3 regions of the Pantoea sp. Z09 genome follow, and region 2 is predicted to be linked to each of the others. Evidence: predicted binding sites of a transcription regulator. Region 2 holds the regulator's gene; each other region holds the start of a gene.
The links. The regulator LexA, encoded in region 2, represses DNA repair genes until DNA is damaged. The targets are predictions, from matches to a motif close to TNCTGTATGTACATACAGNA.

Region 1 (5,321 bases), 1.9 Mb from region 2:
CTCCAGCACCGGTATCGTGCAGTCGGCCACCGACGGCGTCAGTAAAACGCTGAACGAGCTGACCGATCAGTACAACAAGGTGAACGATCGTATTACCGATACCATTGCGCGGCTGAAAACCCAGTTTACCCAGCTCGACGTTTTAATGAGTTCGCTTAACCAGACCAGCAGCTACCTGACGCAGCAGTTCGAATCGTCAAGCAGCTCAAGCTCCAGCAGCTCGTCATAAGGAGTCAGTATGTACAGCGCAAACGGCACCCAGGCCTATGCAAAAATCGGCGTTGAAAGCGCCGTCATGAGCGCCAGTCAGCAACAGCTGGTGAATATGTTGTTCGACGGCGCGCTGAGCGCGCTGGTGCGCGCCCGTCTGTTTTTGCAGGACGGCAATATTGAGGGAAAAGGCCTTTCCCTCTCCAAAGCCATTAACATTATTGAAAACGGGCTTAAGCAGGGCCTGAATGAAGAGAGCGACGACGATCTCACCACCAACCTGCTTTCCCTGTACGCCTATATGGTGCGGCGGCTTCTGCAGGCGAATTTACGCAATGACGTGGAGGCCATTGTCGAGGTCGAAGCGCTGCTGCGTAATATCGCTGACGCATGGAAAGAAGTTGCCCAGCCTCAACCACTGATTCAGGACGCCGTTTAATGATACTTGCACCGCATCTGATTACCATTTACCAACAGCTACTCGATCTCAGCCAGCAGATGCTGCGTTTTGCGGCCGAGGGCGAATGGGATGATTTGATCAAAAAGGAAGTTGATTACGTCAGCGCGGTGCAACGGCTGGCGCGATCGACCGAAGCCGCCTCGCCTTCCGTGCAGGCGCAGGAGCAGCTGCGACCGGTGCTGCGCCATATTCTGGATAATGAGAGCGAAGTGAAGCGCCTGCTGCAGGAGCGCATGAACGAGCTGTCGACGCTGGTGAATCAGAACACGCGCCAGAAATCGGTGATGAGCGCCTATGGCAAACAGGGCAGCGTAATGGTGCCGATGGAGAATCAGCCGCTCTCCTGATCCTGACACGCACCGTGCGCAACAAAATAGTTGTTCTGCCGGTGCGTCTTTTTTTTATCGTGCTCCATACTTGCTTTTCCTTCCCGCTGGAGCGCAGCAGATGCACAACCCGACGTTACTGCAATTTTTCCACTGGTATTACCCGGATGGCGGCAAACTCTGGCCCGAAGTGGCGGAGAAAGCCGCCTGGCTAGGCGAGATCGGCATCACCATGGCGTGGCTGCCGCCTGCCTACAAAGGCGAATCGGGCGGCTACTCTGTTGGCTATGACAGCTACGATCTTTTTGACCTGGGCGAGTTCGATCAGAAAGGCAGCGTCGCCACCAAATATGGCGACAAACAGCAGCTGCTGGCCGCGGTGGACGCCCTGCGTACCCACCAGCTCGGCGTGCTGATGGATGTGGTGGTGAACCACAAAATGGGCGCGGATGAGAAAGAGCGCGTGCGCGTCAACCGCGTCAATCCCGACAACCGCGATGAAATCAGCGATGAGGTTATTGAGTGCGAGGCCTGGACACGCTTTAGCTTCCCGGCGCGCGCCGGCGAACACTCCCGATTCATCTGGGACTACAAATGCTTTAGCGGCGTCGATCATATTGAAAACCCCGATGAGAACGGCGTATTCAAGATTGTGAATGACTACACCGCCGACGGCTGGAACGATCAGGTCGACAGCGAGCTGGGCAACTTCGACTATCTGATGGGCGCCAATATCGACTTCCGCAACAATGCGGTGCGCGAAGAGCTGAAATACTGGGCGCGCTGGATGATGCAGCAGCTGCCCTGCACCGGTTTTCGTCTCGACGCGGTCAAGCATATTCCCGCCTGGTTCTACAAAGAGTGGATTGAGCATGTCCAGGCCGTCGCCGAGGAGCCGCTGTTTATCGTCGCCGAATACTGGTCGTTCGAAACCGATAAGCTGCTGGAGTATATCCAGCAGGTCGACGGCAAAACGCTGCTGTTCGACGCGCCGCTGCATCTGAACTTTCATCAGGCGTCGAACCAGGGCAGCGACTACGATCTCAGTCAGATCTTCGCCAACTCGCTGGTGGAGGCCGATCCCTGGCATGCGGTGACGATTGTCGCCAACCATGACACCCAGCCGCTGCAGTCGCTGGAGGCGCCGGTGGAAGCCTGGTTCAAACCGCTCGCCTATGCGCTGATCCTGCTGCGCGAACAGGGCGTGCCGACGGTGTTCTATCCCGATCTGTTCGGCGCCAGCTATGAAGATGAGGGCGGCGACGGCGACAGCCATCGGGTAGAGATGCCGGCGATTGCCGAACTGGAGGCGCTGATCCGCGCGCGCCAGATCTACGCCTGGGGCGCACAGACCGACTATTTCGATCATCCCAACTGCGTGGCGTTCAGCCGCAGCGGCACCGCCGAACAGCCGGGCTGCATCGTCATTATGTCGAACGGCGACGAAGGCGAGAAACAGGTGGCGATGGGGGAAAGTTTTGCGGGTAAAAGGTGGCGCGACTATTTAGGTCATCGCGACGATATTCTGACGGCGGACGAGCATGGCACGGTGGTGGCGCGCTGCAACGGCGGCAGCGTCAGCGTCTGGGTGCTAACGGAGTAATTGAACGCGCCTTATTCCATCGCGCTGGCGGAATAAGGCGCTAATAGCTTACTGCTTCGCGTCGTTCGCCTGGGTGATGGCGGACTTGAGGATTTCCGGTTCGATATTCTGGATCACTGCCGCTTTAGGCTGCTTCGCTACCTCTGCCAGCGCCTGCTGGCACTCTACTGTCGGGCGGTCCACCTTACGCAGCGTCAGGCCGTCATAATGGAGTTCGCTTCCCTCCAGCTCCAGCGGCATTACGCGCGACTGACGATTGACGTTAACGTAATCGCCGCTCAGCAGCGTCAGCTTGCCCGGCTTGGCGATCACGCGCATCCACTGGCGACAATCAAGCGTGCTGCCGTCGGCGTTAACAATCAGCGTTCCCATCGCCTCACCGCTGCGTAATCCGCTTTGCGGCCCCACCGTCTGCCAGTTGCCCTGCAGGCTGGCGGGCGCCGGCGTCTGCACCGCGTCCTGATAGCTGTTGATTTGCGCACAACCGGCCAGCGCCAGCGCCGCCGTCAGCATCCACTTTTTCATCGTTAATCCCTGAGATCGCTTCAATGGCGGCTAAGTTATAATTTTTCGCCTGCCTTTCGCAAGCGATCTGCGCCCTGCTTCGTCCTGCACGGCGACTTTTTTTACGCCGCACGCGCCGCGAACGGCGTCCTGACAAGGCCTGGCCGCTGAGTTACACTGGCGCGACGCACCATAATGAATTTTTCAGGATACCCGATGAAAACGCCAGAAGCCTATTACGCGCAGGCGCGCGAGATGTTTTTTACCGCTCACGCCGATTTTAAGGCCGCGCTTGATGAACTGACCGAGAGCGACGCGCGCCACGCCAATATGTCGCTGCGCCAGCTGCGCGAGTGGCACGCCGAACGCATCTACGCCGCCTTTCTGCGTCAGAAGAACCTCGACGGCATGATCTTCTCGATCCAGCTCGCCGAGCCGGACAAAGCGGTTGCCGCCGAAACCATTGAAAATTATCTGAAATCCCATGCGGAATCGCTGGGAATGAGCTGGGAAGAGTTCTGCATCAAAAACGAACTCTAACTCCTCACGGGCAGCAACACCTCCAACCAGTCAAATAGTTCAGGAATAAATTGTACAAGTTGATCAAACTTGTATAAGTTTACTGCACGACTTCGGTCGTGATTGTCCTTGAACGAATGGTGCGCTTGCACCGCCTCTGGAGGTGTTGCTGGATTTCCACCTCCAGAGGTTCTATTTTTTCCTGCTGCCGTCTCTCTTTTATTCCCCCTCTGCCTGCATCACCTGCTGCCAGTTTGCGTGTTACGCCGAAAAAAAGCGTTTTGACGCGCCTGAGAGGCTTGTCACTGGTTGGATTTACAGTATGATGTGCCAGCGAATTTCTTCCCTGTATGGAATACCAGTATGTTTGTGGAATTGATTTACGATAGGCGTAACGTCGCCGGCCTGCCGGGCGCGCGCGAGATGATTTTGCGGGAGCTGGAAAAGCGCGTGCAGCGCGTCTTTCCGGATCTTGAGGTGCGCGTTAAGCCGATGGAGCGAAACGCAATCGAAACCGATATGAGTAAAAACGACAAAGCCACGCTGGCGCGCATCATTGAAGAGATGTTTGAAGAAGCGGAAATGTGGCTGGTGGCCGACTAAGCGCGACGGCCACCGGAGAGGGCAGGATTACTTCTCCTGCTCGCTGTGGTTAATGGCGATTTCGATATCCTGGATCGCGGCGTCCAGGTCGTCCAGCAGCGTGCCCTGTTTGTTAAGCAGCGCGTCAATGCGTCCGGCAAACTCGGGATCTTTATATTCGCCGGCGTCAAACGCGAGCCAGTGGCTGGAGAGCGTCTCGGTATTGGTTTGCGCGTAGTGGCGCATCTCTTTCAGCTGCGAGGTAACATCGCGCAGGTAGTCAGTTTTGCTTTTCGTTTCCACTGAATCACTCATGCTATTTCTCCTTTTGCCTTTTTAACCAATAAATATCTCGCGTGAATGATTAAAGGTAGTGGAATATAACGAAGCCGCCTTAAGAATATTCGGAAGTGACGTGACCCGACGCTCGCAGGTAAAAATGAGAAAGGTTATCATTCCTGCTTATCGCAATTTTAACAGGACGTTAAAATGAAAATTCCTCTACTGCTTATCGCTTCGCTGTTGCTCTCCGCCTGCGCCTCTTCGCCGCCTGACGCCGCTAATATCCCTAAACAGATTAAAAGGGTGCGGCCGCCCTATCCCTATTACGCCTTAAGCCATCATATTGAGGGTTACGTCCGCTTCGCTTTTGACGTCGATGCGGAGGGCAAAGTCAGCGAAATGCGCATCCTGCAGTCAGAGCCGCGCGGCCTGTTCGAGCCCTATGTGATCGCTGCTGTCAGCCAGTGGCGCTATGAGAAGCATAAGCCGGTAAAGGATTTGCAGATGACGATTCGCTTTCGGCTCCAGCAGGATGCCGACCCGGCTAAAAGCTCTCTGATATTCTAAAAAAACAGGGGACGCGTTGTCCCCTTTTACGCTCTTGCTCTTTGGTTCATTACAGATATTTACGCGCCAGTTCAAACAACTCTTTTCTGGCGGCCGTGCCCAGATGCTCTATTCCCTGCTGCACGAAATCAAACGCGGCGCCGAAATCTTTTACCCCCGCGCTGAATTCGCTTTGCTCCCCTTCGCCACTCGCCTGAGTAGACGCCGCAGCGTTGCTGCTTGCTGGCTCCGCGGCAGCCGTCGACTGTGGCGCGGCGTCGGTAACAGC
Region 2 (5,321 bases):
AGGATAGAGAAGGTGATGGCGAAACGCTGCAGGGTCTCGCGAATGCCGGCGGCCAGCAGCTGCAGCGTGCGGTAACGCGCGGCTGTGTGGCGCAGCTGCCCATCCTGCAGGGTAATCAGGCCCTGACGCGCCAGCTCCTGACAGAGCGCGCTCAGCAGCGCCGGCAGCGCCTCGATCTCCCAGCGCAGGAAGAGTTCGCTCTTCAGCATCGGGTAAATCAACCGCACCTGGCGCAGCAGCTCGGCTTCGCTCAGGTTCGGATGCTGCTGGATAATGGCGGCGATCAGCGACGGCATCACCAGCATATGGTGAATATTGTTGCGGTAGTAGGTCATCAGCACCGCCTGCTCGCGCGGCAGGATGATGATGTCGCCGATATTGTCCTGCTCGGTCTCGAACTTGTTCATGCTCATGGCATGGTTGAGCAGCGCTTCCGCAGAGAGCGGCGGCACCGTCGATTCCGGCGAGTAGGGCACGTTGCGCAGCAGCTCGGTGTAGCACTCAAGCTGTTCTATCAACTGTTCGCGGGTAAGTGAGCGCTGACGTGAGGCGAGCAGCGCGGTCACACACAGGTTCATGGCGTTGGCGGCGCCCGCTTCGTTGATGCGCACCATCAGGCGCGCCGCGATATCGTTGACCGTCGGCGTCAGCCAGCTGGGACGCTGCGGTTCAATCGGATCGATGGCGTCGCGCCACTCCGGCACCTGCTTATTCAGGTAGTTCACCAGCGGCAGCGGTTCACCAAAGTTAACGTAACCCTGACCCAGATTGCGCAGCTTACGCAGGCCGCGCACCATCTGCATAAAGCCCTCTTTCTCTTTCGCCGCGCCGCGCAGCTCTTTGGCGTAAGTGCCCACTTCCATTACGTGCTCGTAGCCGATGTAGATCGGCACCAGCGTAATCGGACGGTTGCCGCCGCGCAGCATCGCCTGCAGCGTCATCGCCAGCGTGCCGGTTTTAGGGTCGAGCAAACGGCCGGTACGTGAGCGCCCACCCTCAACGAAGTACTCGACGGAGTAGCCGCGGCTAAAGAGTTCGCCGAGATATTCGCGGAACACGGTGGCGTAAAGCTTGTTGCCTTTAAAGGTGCGGCGAATAAAGAAGGCGCCCAGACGGCGGAAAATCGGTCCGGCAGGCCAGAAGTTCAGGTTGATGCCCGCGGCGATATGCGGCGGCACCAGGCCCTGATGATAGAGCACGTAGGAGAGCAGCAGATAATCCATATGGCTGCGATGGCAGGGCACGTAGACGATCTCATGGCCATCTTCCGCCAGCTGGCGCACGCGCTCGCCGCCGTTGACGTTGATGCCCTGATAGAGACGGCTCCATAGCCAGCCCATCACGCGATCGGTCACGCGGATTGCCTCATAGGAGAAGTCGGCGGCGATCTCTTCCATCATCTCGACGGCGTTCTGCTGCGCTTTCTCATGGGAGAGCTTTTTACTGCGCGCTTCCTCTTCCACCGCTTTCTCAATCGCCTTGGACTGCAGCAGCTTGTTAAAGAGATCCTGCCGCGCCGGCAGACGCGGGCCGACCGCGGCTAAACGCTGACGGGCAAAGTGAATGCGCGCCACGCGCGCCAGCTTCTGCGCGATAGATTTATCGGTGCCGTGCTGCGTCGCCATCCAGCGCAGCGAGACGGTAGGGGAAAAGCGCACAAAGCTGTCGCGGCCATGCCAGACGATGGCGAAAAATTTCTCCACGCCGTTCAGCTCGCGCAGGTGCGGCGTGTCGTCGCCCTGAACCTCGCGGCCAGGCGCGCGTCCGAACATCACCGAAACCGGCAGCATCTGAATATCGAGATGCGGGTTATTGCGGTGCAGATCGAGATACTCATGGAAAATCTTCACCGACTCCGTATTAGGTACGAAATAGGGGAAGACGCGCGGACCGTCGTGAATAAAGACGTGGCGCGGCAGCAGCGCGCCGTCAATTTCCAGCGGCGACAGCGGATCGGGCAGATTATGCTTCAGACACTGCTGGCGCAGCGTCAGCAAATCCGCCTTGGAATCGTATGGCAGCACGTACATAATCGGCCGCGTGGGATCGAGCCCATGCTCGGAAACCGGATCGACCGGAATAGCCTTGGTTTTTACCAGAACCGAGAGTGGTAAATTCAACAATTTATAATAGAGTTTACGCCAACCTGACATAGACAAACATGAAGCCTCTTGTTAGCAAAGCGCCGCAAGCATACCAGAAAGTGCTGCGAAGATCTGTGGTGGTGCCAAACGCATCCGGCCCAGACATTGACGTCAAACAACTCAAAGGGTTCCCTCACTATGGCAAGTAATACCACCGGTTTACTGAGAATTGTGAAAGCGGCCGGCTACTCCTGGCAAGGGCTGCGCGCCGCCTGGCAGCATGAAGCCGCGTTTCGCCAGGAGGCGTCCGCCGCCATTATCGCTATCCTTGTCGCCTGCTGGCTGGATGTCGACACCGTCGCGCGCATCCTGATGATCGGCTCCGTGGTGCTGGTGATTATCGTCGAGATCCTCAACAGCGCTATCGAAGCGGTGGTCGACCGCATCGGCCAGGAGCGTCATCCGCTGGCTGGCCGGGCGAAGGATATGGGTTCCGCCGCCGTACTGCTCGCTATCATACTGGCGCTCTTTGTCTGGATCGCGCTGCTTTGGTCGCATTTGCGCTAGGCTTTCCACAATTCCCCAAACGGCTGTTATTTCCCTGGGTTTTGGTTTTCATTTCGCCAATACCTGTATATACTCACAGCGACTGTATAAACAACCAGGGGGCGGGATGAAAGCATTAACCACCAGGCAGCAACAGGTTTATGACCTGATTCGCGACCATATCAACCAGACGGGCATGCCGCCAACGCGTGCGGAAATCGCCTCGCAGCTGGGGTTCCGTTCCCCGAACGCCGCCGAAGAGCATCTGAAGGCGCTGGCGCGTAAAGGCGTCATTGAGATCGTTTCCGGCGCATCACGCGGCATTCGCCTGCTGATGGAAGAGGAAGAGTCAAACGGCCTGCCGCTAATCGGCCGCGTCGCCGCTGGCGAGCCGCTGCTGGCGCAGGAACATATCGAGACGCACTACAAAGTCGATCCCGACCTGTTTAAGCCTTCCGCTGATTTTCTGCTGCGCGTCGCCGGGATGTCGATGAAAGATATCGGCATCATGGATGGCGACCTGCTGGCGGTGCATAAAACGCAGGACGTGCGCAACGGCCAGGTCGTGGTCGCGCGTATCGATGATGAAGTCACCGTGAAACGCTGGAAAAAACAGGGCACCGTGGTGCATCTGCTGCCGGAAAACAACGACTTCGAGCCGATTATCGTCGACACCCGCACGCAGTCGCTGACCGTAGAAGGTCTGGCGGTAGGCGTGGTGCGCAACGGCGAGTGGCTCTGACCGGCTGATTTCAGACGCCTGCAGCGGCTTTTTGTCGGGCGTCTGAACGCTAACGCTTGCTAAAGCGGTCGGGGCTGCACTCTGCGCCCTCACGCCGCGCTTCTCTCTTTTACGTCTTCAGGCATGGACCGGCTGATGCGTCTCTTCACCGCAAACGACCGACAACTCTGGCGGCTGGCGCTGCCGATGATCCTCTCCAATATCACCGTGCCGCTGCTTGGCCTGGTGGACACCGCCGTTATCGGCCATCTCGACAGCCCGGTTTATCTTGGCGGCGTAGCCATTGGCGCAACCATCACCAGCTTCGTTTTTATGCTGCTCCTCTTTCTGCGCATGAGCACCACGGGCATCACCGCTCAGGCGTTCGGCGCGCGCGATCCGCTGGCGCTGGCGCGCGCCCTGACGCAGCCGCTGCTCATTGCGCTGCTGGCCGGCGCGCTGTTTATTCTGCTGCGCGATCCGCTAAGCGCCCTGGCGGGACGGCTGGCGGGCGGCAATCCGGAGGTGCTGGCGCAGGCGGCAATCTTTATTCATATCCGCTGGCTTAGCGCGCCGGCGACGCTGGCGAATATGGTGCTGCTCGGCTGGCTGCTGGGGGTGCAGTATGCCCGCGCGCCGGTGGTGCTGCTGGTGGTCGGCAACGCCGTCAACATCCTGCTCGACCTCTGGCTGGTGCTCGGGCTGAAGTGGGGCGTCGCGGGCGCGGCGACCGCCACGGCGCTGGCGGAATACGTGACGCTGGCGGTGGGGCTGGCGATGGTATGGCGCGTGCTGAAAATGCGCGGCATTTCCCTCGCGATGCTGAAAAAGAGCTGGCGCGGCGATATTCGTCGTCTGCTGCGCCTGAATCGCGACATCATGCTGCGCTCGCTGCTGCTACAGCTCTGCTTTGCCTCGCTGACCCTTATCGGCGCGCGACTGGGGCCGGAGATCGTCGCGGCGAACGCCGTGCTGCTGATGTTCATTACCTTTACTGCCTATGCGCTGGACGGGTTCGCCTATGCGGTGGAAGCCGTTTCCGGCGAAGCCTATGGCGCGCACGACGGCGACCGGCTGCTGGCGGTGTGGCAGGCGGCCTGCCGTCAGGCGGGCATGGTCGCGCTGGCGTTCGCGCTGTTCTACGCGGCAAGCGGCGAGGCTATCGTGGCGATGCTCACCTCGCTGGCGTCGCTGCGGCAGCTGGTGGATCACTATCTTATCTGGCAAATCATTCTGCCGCTGGCGGGCGTATGGTGCTATCTGCTGGATGGTTTGTTCGTCGGCGCGACGCGCGGGCGCGAGATGCGCAACAGCATGGCGATCGCCGCGCTCGGCTACTTCCTGACGCTGCTCACTCTGCCCTGGCTGGGCAACCACGGTTTATGGCTGGCGGTCACGGTGTTTCTCGCGCTGCGCGGTGTGTCGCTCTGGTTAATCTGGCGCCGCGAATGGCGCTTAAGTCGCTGGTTTAAAAGCTAATTTATCCTCAAGGCGGCCGCCGCGCGCGGCCGCACCGCCTGGATTATTCTGTAATATTCCGGCAGTTGCCGATTCGTCTACTATAATTACCCTACAACAGCGCGACACAGCAGCGCTTTGTATTGTCGTACTGCCATTGTGTGGTGGTATGTAAAACTAAGGATGACGTGGAGGTCTGACATGAATAAAGACGAAGCGAGCGGTAACTGGAAGCAGTTCAAAGGCAAATTTAAAGAAAAATGGGGCAAGCTGACCGACGACGATATGCAGGTTATCGAAGGTAAACGCGATCAGCTGGTCGGTAAAATCCAGGAACGCTACGGTTACGCGAAGGATGAGGCTGAAAAAGAGGTCTCAGACTGGGAAACCAACAATAAAGATTACCGCTGGTAATCTCCTCGTTCAGCACAGGTTGAACGATCGGCACAGGGACGTGCCGCCTATCCTCTCTTACCGCGCTTTTTCCCTTCAGTCTCATGGTCATGATCGCA
Region 3 (5,321 bases), 1.1 Mb from region 2:
TCCGGCGTCGCCTTATAGAGCATGCTGATGATCATGGTGTTGACGCCGACCGACTTACCGGAGCCGGTGGTACCGGCCACCAGCAGGTGCGGCATCTTCGCCAGGTCTGCGACCACCGGCTGACCGGCGATATCTTTACCCAGCACCACAGCGAGCGGCGACGGGTTATCGCGGAATTTGGCGCAGTCCAGCACCTCGCGCAGATAGACCGTCTGGCGATGCTTGTTCGGCAGTTCCAGGCCAACATAAGGTTTGCCAGGGATCACCTCCACCACGCGCACCGCCACTGCGGAGAGCGAACGCGCCAGATCGCGCGACAGGTTGGAGATGCGCGCGGCCTTGACGCCAGGCGCCAGATCCAGCTCGAAGCGGGTAATCACCGGGCCAGGCGAGATGCCGACCACTTCCGCCTTGACGCGATAGTCGCCCAGGCGCGCTTCAACCAGACGCGCCGTTTGCTCCAGGGCGAACATGTCGACCGGCTCCTCTTCCGCAGGGGGCGAGGTAAGCAGATCCAGCGTCGGCAGCGGCGTAGAGGGTTTCTCCAGCGGCTGGTTATGGCGCATCAGGAAGGGATGGATCAGGCTGTTATCCAGCGAGCCGGGCTGCGGCTGGGCTGCGGCTGGGGTCTGAACTGCCGCAGCAGGTTCGTAAGCCGCAGGCGCAGGCGTCTGTGCTGGCGCAGCGGGTTCATAAGCCACGGGCGCAGGCGTCTGTACTGACGCAGCGGGTTGATAAGCCGCAGGCGTTTGCGTCGGCGCGGCGCGCTCGTACGCCGCTGGCGCAGCAGTCTGCGTCGGCGCGGCGGGCGAGTAAGCCGCGGGTTCAGACGCAGCGGAGCCGTAAGCGGCGGTCGTCGACGGCGCAGCCACAGGCATAGCGGGCTGCGCCACCGGCGCTTCCGCAGGCTGCTGCCACGGCGTATGCGTCGCCGCCGGGGCTTCCGGCTCCGGCGCGCTGGCGATGGTAAACAGCGGCTCGTTAGGGCCGTCATCCACCAGATCTTTCATCGGCGAGAAGTCAAACGCGGCAGAGGTGTCGAGACTAAAGACTGGCGCCTGCGCTTCCGGCTCTTCGCCGTAGCGCTGCTGCTGCTGCGCGGCAAACTGCTGCGCCAGCGCGGCCTGTTCCGCCGCCTCTTCGTGCTCTTCTTGCTGCGGCTGCCAGCTTTCGCCGTAGCGCTGCTGCTGCTGGCTGGCGAACGCGGCACGCAGCTGCGCCTGCTCCTGAGCATCCTCTTCCTGCCATGCTGGCTCAGCGTCAACGGGCTGCGCAACGGCGTCGGCGCGCTGCTGCTCTTCCGCTTTGGCTTTCTCTTCCGCCATGCGCTGTGAAGGCAGCTTAATGCCGTATGAGGCGAGTTCGCGGCGCGTCGGCAGTTTGACCGGGTTAGGACGTGGCAGCGCCGGACCGATACCCTGCTTCACCTGCGGATTGAAATCCCCTTCCGGGGCGATGTCGAACAGCGGCGTGGTCGCGGCCTGCGCGGCGGCGGCGGCTGTCGCCGCGCCAGCGGTGGCCGCAGCGCCCATATCGGCGTCGCGCCAGTTGCCCATCTGCGGGCCGTCGTCCTCTTCCCATTGCGAGAAGGCGGGCTCAGACGTCTGCTGAGGCATTTCAAAGTGATAACGCGGCGGTTCGACCGGCGCAGGCGCAGCCGGCGGCTCTGGCTGAGCGACCGCTGGCGTAAAGGCGCTGGTGACCTGCTGCGGTGCTGGGGTAGCGACGCTGCTAGCCTGCTGCGGCGCTGGAGTAACGGTACTGGCAACCTGCTGGGGCATAGCCGCTGCGGGCTGAAGTGGCGCAGAAGCGGCAGGCGCTGAAACCGGTACGGCTACCGGCGCTGGCCCGGCCTCGACAACCGGCGCCGGCGCGACGGGCGCGGAGACGCCTGCAGCTTCAACGGCAGAGGTCAGCGCGGCGTCGGTCGCCGCCGCCGCTTTTGCCAGCAGCGGATCGTCGGCAACCGGCGCAGCAGCCTGCGCATGGGCGCGTGGCGAAGAGAGCAGCACGTCGTGCTCGTCCTGCGCGGCCGTTACGGCGCGCGGCGCGTCCTCATACTCGACTTCATCCTCTTCGTGCCAGGGCTCATCGCGACGCGAGCGGTTGCTGGCGAAGGTCAGCACGCCCATGACCACGCCGCCGATGCGTTCGGCGATGGTCAGCCATGACCAGCCGGTGTAGAGCGTAATGCCCGCCGCCCAGACAAACAGCAGCGCCAGCGTGCCGGTGGCCGGGCTGAACCAGGGCGCAATCGCGCTGCTGACCAGGCTGCCGATCACGCCGCCGGAGGCGAAGTACCAGATATCGTCGGCGTTAAGCGCCGCCAGGCCGCAGGTGGTGACCACCAGCGCCAGCACGCCGATCAGGCGCAGGCCGATAGCGAAATAGTCGATGTAATCCTGGCGATCGCGCTGGCGAAAGGCGATCCAGCAGAGGCCGATGATCACCGGCGGAATGGCGTAGGCCATCACACCGAAAATAAACAGCAGCGTATCCGCCAGCCAGGCGCCCACGCCGCCGCCGAGATTGTGGATCGGCTCGTGCCAGGCGGTCTGCGACCAGCTTGGATCGGAAGGATTGAAGCTGACGAGAGAAACCATCAGGTAGATGGCGAAAAGTGAGACGAGAATAAGCAACGCTTCCAGCAGACGGCGTCCACTGCTCAGCGGTTTTAACGAAACTTCTTTGTCTTCTGTGTATTCCTGGCTCAAGAGAACTCTCCAGGTGCCTGTAAATTATGAAGGCAACAGCGTCGGGCAAGCCCGACGCTGGTCCTGTATGAATTCACAGGAGTGTATCGAAATATCACAGGTTTTGCACCTGCGCTGCGTTATCGGGTTTTAATCACCAGCCGATTGCTCTGTTTGACCTCTTCCATCACCACGTAAGTACGGGTGTCGTTGACCCCCGGCAGGCGCAGCAGGGTTTCGCCGAGCAGCTTACGATAGGCGGACATATCCGGCACGCGCGTTTTCAACAGGTAGTCGAAGTCACCGGAAACGAGGTGACACTCTTGAGTTTCCTCAAGTTTTTGCACAGCGGCGTTAAACTGTTCAAACACATCCGGCGCGCCACGATTCAGAGTAATCTCAACGAAAACCAGCAGCGACGCATCGAGATAGTGCGGGTTAAGTTGCGCGGTATAGCCAAGAATAAAACCCTGACGCTCCAGACGACGCACACGCTCAAGACATGGCGTAGGCGATAATCCTACGCGTTTGGAAAGCTCTACGTTGGAAATACGACCATCTTTCTGAAGTTCGTTCAGGATGTTTCTGTCGATTCTGTCGAGATCTTTTCCGGGGCGTTTCTTATTGTCTACCATTATTATTGTCTCTCTTAATTCCTTCCCTTTACCTGCCACACCCTGAAAACGGTCACTGTTCAAGGCATTATTGAAGTGAAGAATCAGAGCCTGTGCGCCCTCGCGCATCCATCCGCATGACGCATGTTGTCTGTCCACATCATGCGTCATTACCCATGTCAGGCTGTAATTTATCCGGTGTAAAAGGCAAAACAAGAGACGAAACCCTGTTTTGACTCCCTCCTTCTTCTTCGCTTCTGCCATTGTTTTCGCAAAAGCGCAGGCGATTGTCAAAGTAAAAAGACCAAATTCAGGACAAGATGCCAGACAGACCGCTGGGTTACTGTTTTTAAATGAGTATTTTTCCTCTCCTGCACCAGTAAAAACCGATTATTGCCCCCTTTTGGCGCAGACGGCGTGCAGAAACCGGTATTATCGTCTACGCCGTTTGCAGCTATCGGAAACAAAATTTTCCAGCCCTTTTTTTGCCTCGGTAAATTCCCTACAATCCCAGGTCATGTTGTCAGCCGATGAAACTGAGGATCATATGAGTACGGCCAAACACAGTAAATTGCTCATTCTGGGCTCCGGCCCGGCGGGTTATACCGCAGCGGTCTATGCTGCCCGCGCTAACCTGAATCCGGTACTCATTACCGGCCTCGAAAAAGGCGGTCAGCTGACCACCACAACTGAGGTAGAGAACTGGCCCGGCGACCCGCACGATCTCACTGGTCCCTCGCTGATGGAGCGCATGCACGAGCATGCCGAAAAATTCAACACTGAAATCATCTTCGACCATATCCATAGCGTCGATCTGCAGAACCGCCCGTTTCGCCTGACCGGCGACAGCGGCGAATACACCGCCGACGCGCTGATTATTGCCACCGGCGCCTCTGCGCGTTATCTGGGGCTGCCTTCTGAAGAGGCGTTTAAGGGCAAAGGCGTTTCCGCCTGCGCCACCTGCGACGGCTTCTTCTATCGCAACCAGAAAGTGGCGGTGATCGGCGGCGGCAACACCGCGGTGGAAGAGGCGCTCTATCTGGCGAATATCGCGGCGGAGGTGCATCTGATTCACCGTCGCGACAGCTTCCGCGCAGAGAAGATCCTGATCGATCGCCTGATGGAAAAAGTGCGCAGCGGCAATATCGTGCTGCACACCCATCGCACGCTGGAAGAGGTGGTCGGCGACCAGATGGGCGTTACCGGCCTGACGCTGCGCTCGACGCTTAACGACGCGGAAACCGAGTCGCTGGAGGTGGCGGGCCTGTTCGTCGCTATCGGCCACAGCCCGAACACGGCGATTTTCGACGGCCAGCTGGCGCTGGAAAACGGCTATATCAAGGTGCAGTCTGGCCTGCATGGCAACGCCACCCAGACCAGCATCCCTGGCGTCTTCGCCGCGGGCGACGTCATGGACCATATCTATCGTCAGGCGATCACCTCCGCCGGCACCGGCTGCATGGCCGCGCTAGACGCCGAGCGTTATCTGGATGGGCTGGTTAAAAACGATCGGTAAGTTGTTAATCTGTTGATCTAAGTTGTTCAGGGCGACTGTTTTTCAGTCGCCTTTTTTTATGCCGCCGTGCTAGATTCGTGCGCCTGAAGAGAAAGCCTTTTATCCTTTCGTTGGTCGCTGACAACGCTTACGGTCTCGCATGAACAAAACCCGGCAACATGAACTTACCCGCTGGCTGCGCCAGCAACGCGCGTCTGGCGGCCGCTGGCTGCGGCTGACGACGCTCTGCGGGCTGGGCAGCGCGCTGGCGATTATCGCCCAGGCCTGGCTGCTGGCGTTTCTGCTGCAGGCGCTGATTGTGGATCAGCGGCCGCGCGGCGAGCTTCTTCTCCCCTTCTCGCTGCTGCTGCTGCTGTTTGCGCTGCGCGCGCTGCTTAACTATGCGCGCGAGATCGCGGGCTTTCACGCCGGTCAGGCGATTCGCCGGGCGCTGCGTCAGCAGGTGCTGGATCGCCTTTCCGCGCTGGGTCCGGCCTGGATCCGCGGCAAACCAGCGGG

Region 1: MC269_RS07380 (DinI-like family protein) is a predicted target of LexA. The motif match lies at 3,926-3,945, and genes of this name have one in related genera.
Region 3: MC269_RS12135 (DNA translocase FtsK 4TM domain-containing protein) is a predicted target of LexA. The motif match lies at 2,776-2,795, and genes of this name have one in related genera.

What each region holds. Positions count from the first base shown of each region.
Region 1 covers NZ_CP092373.1:1,547,800-1,553,120, reverse strand. Annotated here, with positions in the region: gene fliD (flagellar filament capping protein FliD) at 1-229, shown strand, start outside; gene fliS (flagellar export chaperone FliS) at 239-649, shown strand; gene fliT (flagella biosynthesis regulatory protein FliT) at 649-1,017, shown strand; gene amyA (alpha-amylase) at 1,118-2,599, shown strand; gene yedD (lipoprotein YedD) at 2,648-3,124, opposite strand; gene MC269_RS07385 (DUF6388 family protein) at 3,320-3,643, shown strand; gene MC269_RS07380 (DinI-like family protein) at 3,986-4,225, shown strand; gene MC269_RS07375 (hypothetical protein) at 4,253-4,519, opposite strand; gene MC269_RS07370 (TonB family protein) at 4,694-5,053, shown strand; gene MC269_RS07365 (hypothetical protein) at 5,103-5,321, opposite strand, start outside.
Region 2 covers NZ_CP092373.1:3,590,504-3,595,824, reverse strand. Annotated here, with positions in the region: gene plsB (glycerol-3-phosphate 1-O-acyltransferase PlsB) at 1-2,153, opposite strand, end outside; gene MC269_RS17215 (diacylglycerol kinase) at 2,283-2,651, shown strand; gene lexA (transcriptional repressor LexA) at 2,758-3,372, shown strand; gene dinF (MATE family efflux transporter DinF) at 3,508-4,830, shown strand; gene MC269_RS17200 (CsbD family protein) at 5,011-5,223, shown strand; gene zur (zinc uptake transcriptional repressor Zur) at 5,271-5,321, opposite strand, start outside.
Region 3 covers NZ_CP092373.1:2,533,002-2,538,322, forward strand. Annotated here, with positions in the region: gene MC269_RS12135 (DNA translocase FtsK 4TM domain-containing protein) at 1-2,714, opposite strand, end outside; gene lrp (leucine-responsive transcriptional regulator Lrp) at 2,834-3,328, opposite strand; gene trxB (thioredoxin-disulfide reductase) at 3,855-4,823, shown strand; gene cydD (cysteine/glutathione ABC transporter permease/ATP-binding protein CydD) at 4,963-5,321, shown strand, end outside.